Regions from separate parts of the Peribacillus sp. SRI_006 genome, predicted to be linked through region 2. Evidence: riboswitches for the same ligand, from Rfam matches in the RefSeq annotation. Region 2 holds a riboswitch; the other holds the start of a gene.
What was found. Region 2 has a riboswitch for S-adenosylmethionine ahead of AC2YHV_RS04770 (sugar ABC transporter substrate-binding protein). Riboswitches for the same ligand answer to the same signal wherever they lie in the genome.

Region 1 (6,050 bases), on a different contig from region 2:
GTTTGTCAATGGGTAAATTAATAAAAGTCAGGACGGCGATCTTCGAATACAGGTATTTTGTTACGTGCTTCCGTAACTTTGTTGAAGTCCAAGCTGCCTGTCAATAGTTCGTTTCCTTCTCCGGCTTCACTTATGATATTCCCCCATGGATCAATAATCAAGGAATGGCCCGCAAATATATTATTGATATCCGAACCTGTACGATTAACGGCTACAACATAGGCTTGGTTCTCGATGGCACGGCTTATCAATAAAGCTCTCCAGTGATCGAGTCTCGGCTTTGGCCATTCAGCCGTAACGAATAGAACTTCCGCGCCTTGAACGGTATGGGCTCGCTGCCATTCTGGGAAACGAATGTCATAACAAACGAACCCGGCACATATTTTTTCATCAAGGGTAAATAAACCATCTTTTTCACCTGGCTGCAGGAAATGATGTTCATCCATTAATTGAAATAAGTGAAGCTTATCATATTCTTTAATGAGCTTTCCGTGTTTATCGATGATGATCATGGTGTTATAGATTCCCTTGCTTGTTTTTTTCGCAATGGAACCGCCGATGATGTGAAACTGGTGTTTCTGTGCCTGTGTTTTAAGAAATTCAATCGTTTTTTCTGCCTCTTGATCAGCAATCTCATTCAGCCTGGTCAAGTCGTATCCGGTTGTCCAAAGCTCTGGTAATATGACGATATCGGGTTCGGACCGAGCTGCTTTTTCCAACCATTGTTCTGCAACCTGAAAATTGATATCTGGTTGCCCGAAAGCTATATCCATTTGAATACAAGCTATTTTCCACTTCATCGTTTAACCCCCCTACATGTAAAAAATGCTTTACAAGACTACGATAAACATATATCATTTGTGACTAGAATTTCAAGAAATTTCAGAGAAGGTGTATAAATGGTGCAATTCGAAAAATCCGGACTGCTTCAGGACCTGCCCAAGCAGTTTTTTGCTTCACTGGTCGCAAAAGTCAATGCAATCACGGAGCAAGGACATGATGTCATTAATTTAGGCCAGGGAAACCCTGATCAGCCGACGCCGGAACATATCGTCAAAAGTTTGCAAACTGCCGCTGAAAAAACGATTAATCATAAATATTCGCCATTCCGGGGACATCAATATTTAAAAGATGCTGCTGCCGTCTTTTATGAACGGGAATACGGTGTCAAGCTGGATCCGACTAGTGAAGTGGCGATTCTCTTCGGGGGAAAGGCAGGTCTTGTCGAACTTCCGCAGTGTTTATTGAATCCAGGTGATACAATCCTTGTTCCAGATCCCGGCTATCCGGATTATCTTTCCGGTGTTGTTTTAGCCCAGGCAAAGACCGAACTGATGCCCTTGACAGAAGAAAATGATTTTCTTCCGAAATACGATGACATACATAAAGAAGTTCTTGATAAAGCCAAAATGATGTTCTTGAATTATCCGAATAATCCCACAGGCGCTTCTGCAACTGAAAGTTTCTTTGATGAAACCGTCTCCTTTGCAAAAGAACATTCAATTTGTGTGGTCCATGATTTCGCCTATGGGGCGATCGGATTCGACGGAAAAAAACCGATAAGCTTTCTCCAGGCGGAGGGAGCGAAGGATGTAGGAGTTGAAATATACACTCTATCGAAAACATACAATATGGCAGGGTGGAGAGTCGGCTTCGCAGTGGGCAATAAGAGTGTAATAGAAGCTCTTGAACTTTTACAAGACCATCTTTATGTGAGTCTCTTCCCGGCGATACAAGAAGCTGCGGCAAGCGCTTTGCTTGACTCACAGACCTGTGTAGAGCAGTTAGTGCAAATGTACGAGGGGCGAAGGAATGTTTTCATTGAGGGATTGAGGTCCATCGGATGGGAAGTCAAAGCTCCAGCGGCATCGTTTTTTGCCTGGCTCAAGGTACCTGGAGGTTTTACGTCCGAGAGTTTTGCGGACTATTTATTAACGCATGCCCATGTAGCTGTTGCCGCAGGGAATGGGTTCGGTGAATTTGGCGAAGGTTATGTCAGGGTAGGGCTACTGACTTCGGAAGAACGGCTGCAAGAGGCTGTGGAACGAATACGGACATTAAACTTATTTTAGTGCAATAAGGTTCACCTTTAAATAGTTAAAACTTATTGACAAAGTAGGAATTACCTGTCAGAATACAAAATAAATTCTTAATCTTTCGATACTTGGATGCAACTTATATATCAGCGTTTTCTTATTTTGAGCAGGTGGAGGGACTAGCCCGATGAAGCCCAGCAACCGACCGTAATTCCATTGTAAAATGGGGCGGAATCCTTCCGCCGGATTTTTTTGAAATCCACAAGGCACGGTGCTAATTCTTGCAGCCGATGGCTGGGAGATAAGAAGATGGCTTTTTAAAGCCTCTTCTTTATGAAGGGGCTTTTGCCATTTTGAGACCATCTCAGGCCAATAGTGACATCGAGAGTATACTAACGTGTTATAGGAGTGATCAGATGAGCGAGATAGTCGCTACTTATTTAATTCATGACTTTATTGGAAATCATGAGAAAAAAGCAGAGAGCATTGCCTTGGGTCTGACTGTCGGGACATGGACGGACTTGCCGCATTTGGTACAGAAACAACTGGAAAAACATAAGGGACGCGTCGTATCGGTGACACCCCTATCTGAAGAAGAGAGGGCAAACAGCTACTTTAATCGGAAAGTATACCGTTCGCTGATTAAAATTGCCTATCCGGCAAGGAATTTCTCAAATGATTTACCTGCAATCCTTACGACGGTCTTCGGCAAACTTTCATTGGACGGTGAAATAAAACTTATAGACTTGGATTTTGTCGGTGATATTCAAAAAGCTTTTCCCGGGCCGCAATTTGGCATTGAAGGCATAAGGGAAAAGCTGGGCGTATTTAACCGGCCCTTGGTGATGAGCATCTTTAAAGGCGTATTGGGAAGAGACCTAACATTTCATAATGATCAACTGAAGCAACAAGCATTGGGAGGTGTCGACCTAGTTAAGGATGATGAGATCCTCTTCGACCAGGAACTGACTCCATTTTTCGATAGAATAAAAACGGGAAAAAGAATATTGAATGAAGTCTATGAAACCACTGGCCACCGTACTTTATATGCTGTCAATCTATCTGGGAAAACTTTTGAATTATTGGATAAGGCAGAGCAAGCGGCTGAAGCAGGGGCAGATGCTTTATTGTTCAACGTTCATACATATGGTTTGGATGTATTGCAGGCCTTGAGTGAACATGATCGTATAAAGCTGCCGATCATGGCGCACCCCGCATATAGCGGGGCATTGGCATCTTCATCATTTTATGGTATCGGCTATCCATTATTGCTTGGTAAATTAGTAAGATTATCAGGTGCGGATTTATCCTTGTTCCCTTCCCCTTATGGAAATGTCGCACTTGAAAAAACGGAGACCTTAGCGATTGCTGAAGCTCTGACAAGAGATGAACTTTCATGGAAAAAAGCCTTCCCTGTTCCTTCTGCAGGCATTCATCCGGGCATGGTTCCGGACCTGATCAAGGATTTCGGGCTTGATAGTGTGATTAATGCCGGAGGCGGAATTCACGGGCACCCTGACGGAGCAGAGGGCGGTGCCAAGGCATTCCGTTCTGCTGTGGAAGCCGTTCTGGCAGGAAAGGAACTTTCTGAAGCGGCGGCTGAGGAAGAAACCCTAAAAAAAGCTCTTGTGTTGTGGGGAGGCCTATAAGAAATAATGAAACCGATCATCTTTTGTGATTTTGACGGAACGATCACCAACACAGATAATATCATTTCAATTATGAAGAAATTTGCGCCTCCGGAATGGGAAGCGTTGAAAGACGGTGTCCTTCAGCAAAAAATCAGTATATCTTCAGGAGTTGGGGATATGTTTTCCCTGCTTGATAGTGGCTTGAAGGATGACATCATCCAATATGTAAGAAAAACGGCCGGCATTCGACCAGGGTTTTATGAATTCGTTGAGTATACGAAACAAGCCAATATCCCTTTATATATTGTAAGCGGGGGCATGGATTTTTTCATTTCACCCCTTTTGAATGATATCTTGCCAACAGAGTCCGTTTATTGCAACCATGCATTTTTTGATAAGGAAAAGATTTATATTGAGTGGCCACATGCTTGTGATGAGCAATGTAATAATGATTGCGGTTGCTGCAAGCCATCCATTATGAGGGAAATTGCGGGTCCGGAAGATTTTAAACTCGTTATTGGAGATTCAGTTACGGATTTTGAAGCGGCAAAACAGGCCGATTTTGTCATAGCCCGTGACATATTGCTTGAAAAATGCGGTAGGGAAGGAATTCCACATCAAGGATTCGAAACATTTTTTGATGTAATTGACATTATAAAGCAGCAGGAGGTGGTTAAAGCGTGAACACTCATTCTAAAGAATGGCAGGAGTTGGCAGATATTAAAGCTGAACTGGCCGAAAGGGATTGGTTTATGGGAACAAGCGGGAATTTGTCCATCCGCGAACCCAAAAGCCCTTTCTTTTATATTACCGCAAGCGGTAAGGATAAAAGGAAGCAATCGGATACGGACTTTTTACTGGTGGATTTAAAAGGAAAACCAGTTGAAGATACGAACCTAAGACCATCGGCCGAAACTTTACTTCATACAGACATTTACCGAAAAACCAATGCGAACTGTGTACTCCATGTCCATACAGTTGAAAATAATGTGATTTCGGAATTGTACGGAGATGAAGGCCAAGTTTCCTTTCGTAATCATGAAATCATTAAAGCGACCGGTCGGTGGGATGAAGATTCGGAGCTTCGGATTCCAATCATATATAATCACGCTGACATACCGTTGCTATCCGATAAGTTCAAGCCGCATGTCGAAGAAGACTCTGGCGCTGTGCTGATACGCAATCATGGCATTACGGTTTGGGGCAAAAGCGGATTCGAGGCAAAAAGAATACTTGAAGCCTGCGAATTTTTATTTCAATATCAACTGTTACTTAATCAACAAAAGGCGTTTGCAGGTTCTATAAGATAAATACTCATAGAGGAGGAATGAATGATGGCGACGATCAGATTCCATGAAACAAACGAGGTTATTGAAAACGGTGAACAGGTAAAAGGTTTTTTAGAAACACACGGGGTAATTTATGAGCAATGGGACATTTCTAAATTACCTGCACATCTTGTAGAAAAATACGATCTAACAGATGCTGACAAGGAGGAAATCCTTGTAACGTTCCAATCAGAGATAGCGGAAATCTCTGAAAGAAGAGGCTATAAAGCCCATGATATCATCACATTATCCGATGCAAATCCTAACTTGGATCAAATGCTTGAAAACTTTAAGCAGGAACACCATCACGAAGATGATGAAGTGCGTTTCATAGCAGGTGGAACGAGTATCTTTGCCATTGAAGGCAATGATAAACAGTGGTTTGATGTACGGCTTAATCCAGGAGATCTTATTAGTGTACCAGAATCAACAAGACATTATTTCACGCTCGCGGAAGATAGGAAAACTGTTGCTGTCCGGATTTTCGTAACAGCTGCAGGATGGGTGCCGATTTACGAAAAAGACGAAGTTCAAGCATGAATCAATGTTGAAAAGCCAGCTTATGGGCTGGTTTTTATTTGTAGAAAAAAGGGAAGTCGGAATGGTCTCATCTCGAACCATGATTTTAAAACAAGACCAGATTATCCTTAATGGTTTTTTCCTGTAATCCCCCTTGGATTGAAGAAATTTGCGACACTCCTGCCAAATAATTGGCTAGCCGAGAACCCACAGGCGCTTGCGCCGAGGAGGCTCGGGGGACAGTCGGCGGAAAGGGAGAGGATTTCTGAAATCGACTGGATGTTTTTAAATAAAAAACTGCAGTCGAACTCGCTTTTCTTCGAAAATGTCTAGTCTAAAACCAGCTTACGGGCTGGTTTTTTTATGTGAATCCGGCAAGTGCTTTAGTAAGCTAGTTATGATAAAATTTAACGGAATCGAATTTAACCGGATTATAGGAGCAGATAAGAATGAAAACGACCGAAGTGTACATATTGGGCGGCTTTCTCGGCAGCGGGAAAACGACGCTTCTTCGAAATATTTTAAAACAGGAAAGT
Region 2 (6,050 bases):
TGGCTGCAGTCAAGTTTGCCGAGACTGATTCCTGTACAAGGACCCCTTCTTTCCTGCGTTCCTCAGGTACAAGTGCCAGCCCGCTTTTTACTGCTTCATGCGGTGATTTCAGAGAAAGCTTTCGACCATTCAGTATGACTTCACCCGCTGTGATGGACGTATGACCGAAAAGGGTTTTACACAGCTCCGTTTTCCCAGCCCCGACCAGCCCAGCCAAACCGATTATCTCTCCTGCTTTAATATTCAGACTGACATTCTTAACTTTCTCGGCATCTGACAATCCGTTCACTTCCAGAATTACGTCTCCAATCGAAGCATTCACTTCAGGAAACTGTTCATCCATGGTTTTCCCGAGCATGTTCTCTACCACTTCGGTACGGGTTATGTCCTCGATTTTTCGACAAGTGACACGCTCCCCATTCCTCATGATCGTAATTTCCTCACAGATTTCAAAAATCTCAGGCAGACGATGTGAAATGAAAATGATTGCCACGCCTTTTTGCTTTAACTCATTTACAATTCGAAAAAGTTCTGTCGTCTCCGTATGACTTAACGGAGCAGTTGGCTCGTCGAGAATCAGGAATTTGCATTCTGTCGAAACGGCTCTTGCTATCAGGACCATCTGTTTTTCAGCCAAGGTCAGGTCTCTAACCAACTTTTTCGAAGGGACATGAATTTTCATATCTTCAAGAATAGAAGTGGCTTTGTTGTGCAGTTCTTTCCAATGTACCCTTTGTTTTTTTCCCATGTTTTGGACCATATCATTCAACATTACATTTTCCCCAACTGTTAAATAAGGGATGAGGGCGGTATCCACTTCCTGATGAACTATTTGAATGCCCTGTTCCTGAGCAGCTTTTGGCGAGCGGATATCCCGCTTCATCCCATCAATAAAAATGTCACCTGAATAATGAACATGGGCTCCCGATAAAACTTTCATTAACGTCGATTTCCCTGCTCCGTTTGCACCGACCAATGCGTGGGCTGTTCCTGATTGTACGGAAAAATCAACATCACTTAGCGCCTTCACCCCCGGAAATTCAATCGAAATCATCTTCATTTCTAGTTGCTTGCCCATGTCCATTCCCCCTTATAGAACAGACACTCCCTTCGCTGGAAAGAGAGTGTCTCTTTTTATTTTTTATAATGATCTTTCAAAACCTTCATCCAATCTTCTTCAAATTCCGTCGATACACCCCAGCCATCGACAATATCAGACAGGTTTGCCATGTTTACCGCTTCTTTTGAAGCTTGGATTTGCTTTTGCGAAATGAGTGATGCCTCCAAATCATATGTTTGCGGTGTTTCTTCACCCGCTAATTTTTTAGCCAATATCCTCATATTCACTGCACCGATCAACTTGGGATCGACTGCTGCCGTGTAGGACCAAGAGCTATCAGCCGATTGGATTTCCTGGAGATCTGCATTCGAAACATCAATTCCATATATCTTCACTTCATCGCGGCCCGCTTCTTTAATCGCCCGGGCTGCACCGATGGCAAAGGCATCCCATGTTGCGAAAATGGCATCCAATTTGCCTTTAGGGTATTTATTCAGCATTGCGGCTACAGCATTTTGTGTCTGAACCGAAGTATCAGCGGATGCCACTCCGAATCTTTCGACTTCTTTAATCCCTGGATTTTCTTTTAGTTTTTCCTGATAGACTGCATTTCTTCTTACCATTGGAGGAAAACCATCCACCCAAAGATATGCAATTGCCGCTTCACCTTTCTGTTCTTTTATCAGTTTATCGAAAGCCAATGTTGCCAGCGCTTCATCATCTTGTGAAGTTAATGTCACGCCCTCTATTTTAGATAGATCGCTTATTGAATCGAATGTGACAACGCTTTTACCTGCATCAACCAACTTCTGAACGTCATTTACAGTTGCGGCATCATCACCATGTGAAATGATATAGCCGTCGTAATCTTCCTCCAAAGCCTGTGCTATCGCATCATGGAATTTAGCCGTATCACCATTGGCTGTGTACGTATCGACCTGAAACCCCAGTGCTTCTCCTTCTTCTTTCGCCCCCGCCAGGTATTGGGCAGTATGATCATCACCGCCAATTTTACGGATCACTTTGATTTTGGCTCCATCGCCATCAGCAAATCTCTCCGGGACATTTTCAAATGATACTTTTTCTTCTTTCTTCGATTCTGTGGAACTCTGCCCTGCAGAGCAACCCGTTAAAAGCAAAGCCGAAGCGATGGCAGAAATGAATATCCCTTTAATAGACCTTCTCATCTTGTTCCCCTCCATGTTTTCTAATTAGTCTTATCAGTTAAGTCGGTGTAAATCCCAAAATAAAAACCTCTCTAATATAGAGAGGTTTAATCGGCTGTTTTGCAGACTTGTCCCTCTCTTATCTGTCAAAACATTTCTGTTTTGCAGGATTTAGCACCAATTCCTAATGGAACGGTTGCTGGGCATCTTAGGGCCAGTCCCTCCGCCACTCTTGATAAGAGATATATTGTGTTACGTTTTCGTAATTATCACTTTATAGGGATATAGTCGTAAAGTCAATAGATTTTTGAATATTTGAAATTTTTCCTGTTATTTTTATTTTCTTTGGAGCTGGGCTAGACGCTTTTTCTCGATTTTTTCAAGCCTCTCCAACTGCCTTAATTTCACTTCGAACAACGTGATCGGATCACGGTAAACCTCAGGATTTTCTTTCATATGCTCCAATGCAGCCTGGTAGTCTTTTATTTCAGTCTGCGTCTGCTCTATCGTTTTTTGAAGTAAGGCAAATGAACTGCGATAGAAAAGTGAGATGTCCCGATCCAATGATTTTTCAAACAATCCAAATTGGGTTAGGAAACGTTCCGTGATCATTTCAGCAACATCCAGGTAATCTTCACTTTCCAGGTATTTCTTGTAACGATTGTACATATTGGCCTTATTTTGCGGTATCGCCCCAAATAGCTTACCTGCTCCTTTAAGCAGTAATTGTGATGGAGTCCTGCGCAAAAGGATATTGACGTTTTCGATGCGGATACTGCTTGTCATCCGGTCGGCATCACGGCGCCAGTCATCCAATACCCTGAAGTCACCTGCCAGTGTAATCCGTTCTTCTTTGTATAATTCATTGAATCCGGCACTCATCTCATCCATGAACTGCTGGCTTTGTGAGAACTCCATTTGGGAACTGGCAATCCAGTCTTGAAGAGAACGGTAATATTGAGGCATGATCTTGTCAGAAATGAAGTTTTGAATCCGCTCATTCATTTCCTGGTTTAACTGTACATGGACCTGACTGAAATCACTGCTTTCCGTTAACGATTTAGAGCAATCCCTCAGTAATTCAGGAATTTTTGAATAAAGCTGACTTTTCACTTCGTCCTTAAGCGAACGATACGACCTTATGATATTTTCACTTTTTTCTTTTTCCAGATCAGCCAGTTGATTGACCGCTCCATTCAGTTTGACTTCCATCTGCTCATTCCAAGAGATGGAATGCTCGCATTTCCGCTCATTGGCTGTCCGTTTTTCTAATAGATAAGATAAAGTTTTACGAATGAATGCCAGGATTTTTTCAGATCTTCTTTCCTTCCAATTATCATCTTGATAATTCGATTGAAGGAAGGCTGAAAGATCCTTCAATTGCTGCCTGCTGTCATAATGTTTGGAGAAAGCGAACACCTTCGCATTCGGGAAATATGCATTCACTTTATCCCATGTTTCGTCCTCCATCCGGACTGCGACCTGATCACTGTATATCGTATCCATTTTATTTAATAGGAAATGGATCGGCAGTTTAGGTGCCATCATTTGAATTTCCAATAACAGATCCCTTTCGCTGCCGGTGAAAGGAGCCCGGGCGTCAAGAACGAACATCAGGCCATCACTGCCATGTAAATAGCCTTGGAAATCGGATTCCACGCTTTGTTCCCCATTGAACCCCGGTGTATCCAATAATCGCAAATGATTATTTCTTAGGTAGTCACTGATGATTGTCACATCGACTATAGTCCCGCGCTGACGGCGTGTTTCATCCAAATCAGTTAGCTCCTCGACAACTTTGCTATCTGTATCGGTAATTTCAAGGATTTCCAAATCATCCCCGTCTTTGACACTGACTAGGGAAGAATGGTCCTCAGCAGCAATGCTCTCTCCAACGATTGACTGAATAAAGGATGTCTTGCCATTTCCTGTACTTCCTGCAAGAAGGAGATTGAAATTGCTGGTATCTTTAAGCCCCTCCACCATCCATTTAAGCTTATTTCCAACCCTTAAATCATTATCTTCAGCCCACTGGATAATGGAATTGAACAGTTTCTCTCCCGCTTCCAGTCCGCCTCCCAATTTAGGCGATTTCGAAAGCAGGCTCTCCGCATCCTGAATGACCAGCGCATTAATCGTATCCGGAAAGATTTCATTCCAGGACAACGTGGATGCCGCCGCAAACAGCGAAAGCTCCCCGTCTGCGATTTTGAGCCAGTTTTCCAGCAACCTTGGCACGACAGGACTTAATTCTTTGATTAGATGCGTTCCTTCTAACAAACCTGCATATGCATCCCTGTAATAGACGGAAAGCTCATCCCATACATCCGCATGGTTCAATTCGATGGTATCTATCAAATTATTAATCACTCTTAACCATTCGAAATAAGCATCCGTATATTTATAATTTTTCCAAAGGGCAACCGTCATTTTCTCGAAACGTTCCTGGTCGAGTGTGTATAGCGAACCAAGGACAGTTGAGAAATAATCCGGCTCCATCGATTGGGCAACACCCTGCTGGATATACGTTTTCAGCACATCGAACCAGCCCATTGACTCTGTACGGATACTTTCATTCGCCGCTAATACCACCGCACTGTTCCAATCCTTTTGTTCTTCAAAAAAGGCGCGTGCAATTTCAGTGACATTCGGGTAGTCTGGTTGAAACTCGACTGCTTCTTTCACGACTTTGGAAGCCAAATCATTTCTCGATTCCACTATGTACAGGGAAAACAGCTGCAAAAGAACTTCTGTTTTCAAGACAGCTTCATCCGTATCGACGGATTTATAGATATCCTCTGCGGTTGAATACATTTCCAATTCAAAATACGCATCAGCGATGTTTTTCTTCGCCCATGAACCAAGTTCCCCTTCTATGTTTTCCCATTTAAAAATGGCTGCTTCATAGTCATGGTGCTGAAAATATACCTCTCCTTGAGCAAATCTAATTGCGGTTAAATCGGATCTTTCCTTTTTTTGTTCCACGAGGAACATTTCACCCAAAGCTTGAATGGGATGCTTCCTTGTATCCTCAAGCATCGTTTCATAATATTTTTTTCCGATCAGACGTTCGTCCATCTTTATTCCCCCGATATATTTCATATTTTCAATTAAAGGATAATCACTGATTCTATAAGACTCATAGCAGACCTAATATTCAATTTATAGGTTCCTTTAGTTAAAAAATCATTTACAAAACCTTAAAATGTTATTTTAACAAAACTTTAAAACAGAACCAACTAGAACTGTAATGTTTTTAATAAACCGATACAGAGATGTCATTTCCATTTTCGAGAAAATATGTTTTTCTACATATCAGCTAGAAGTGAGCGAACCATTCTCCATCCCTCTAAATGACCAGAAGCCCAGCCCTTCAACTTACCTATAAACGGTAAAAAACAAAATCACTCTGGCTCGTCCATTACTTGATCCCCATTTTTGCATTCATATAAAAAAGCAGTACCCTCATTCATAAAAGGTAACTGCTCACTGATAAGCTCCGAACAGTACTTGTCCTTTGACGAATTAGGATTATACCCCTGTACGCTTACGTTGGTTATTCGGCTTTTTGGTCAACTGGCTTTTAAGCTGTTTCGTTTTCTTCACAACGCCTGTTTCCAGTTTATCTTTACTTGATCCTGCTTGCTTTTGAGCCAGTTTTTGTTTGACTGCATCCGCCAGGCTTAATTTTTTATTTTCAGACATGTTGTTGTCTCCTTTAGTGTTCTGCCTCTATTATAATATAGTTGCGATTAGAAAGATAATAGGGAGTAATATCCTATTCTTCTTCAAAAAACACTCTTGATAAAGTTGGTTTCGCCAAA

Region 1: linked by a shared signal. The riboswitch ahead of mtnW (2,3-diketo-5-methylthiopentyl-1-phosphate enolase) and the one ahead of AC2YHV_RS04770 (sugar ABC transporter substrate-binding protein) in region 2 are both predicted to bind S-adenosylmethionine.

Annotation. Positions count from the first base shown of each region.
Region 1 is NZ_JBYCZT010000009.1:216,789-222,838, reverse strand. Features, by position in the region: gene AC2YHV_RS15110 (carbon-nitrogen family hydrolase) at 18-800, opposite strand; gene AC2YHV_RS15105 (pyridoxal phosphate-dependent aminotransferase) at 900-2,072, shown strand; SAM riboswitch class I at 2,191-2,344, shown strand; gene mtnW (2,3-diketo-5-methylthiopentyl-1-phosphate enolase) at 2,453-3,685, shown strand; gene AC2YHV_RS15095 (2-hydroxy-3-keto-5-methylthiopentenyl-1-phosphate phosphatase) at 3,692-4,351, shown strand; gene AC2YHV_RS15090 (methylthioribulose 1-phosphate dehydratase) at 4,348-4,977, shown strand; gene AC2YHV_RS15085 (cupin domain-containing protein) at 5,002-5,535, shown strand; gene AC2YHV_RS15080 (CobW family GTP-binding protein) at 5,964-6,050, shown strand, end outside.
Region 2 is NZ_JBYCZT010000003.1:98,196-104,245, reverse strand. Features, by position in the region: gene AC2YHV_RS04775 (sugar ABC transporter ATP-binding protein) at 1-1,078, opposite strand, end outside; gene AC2YHV_RS04770 (sugar ABC transporter substrate-binding protein) at 1,135-2,247, opposite strand; SAM riboswitch class I at 2,363-2,468, opposite strand; gene AC2YHV_RS04765 (GTPase domain-containing protein) at 2,563-5,304, opposite strand; gene AC2YHV_RS04760 (hypothetical protein) at 5,758-5,931, opposite strand.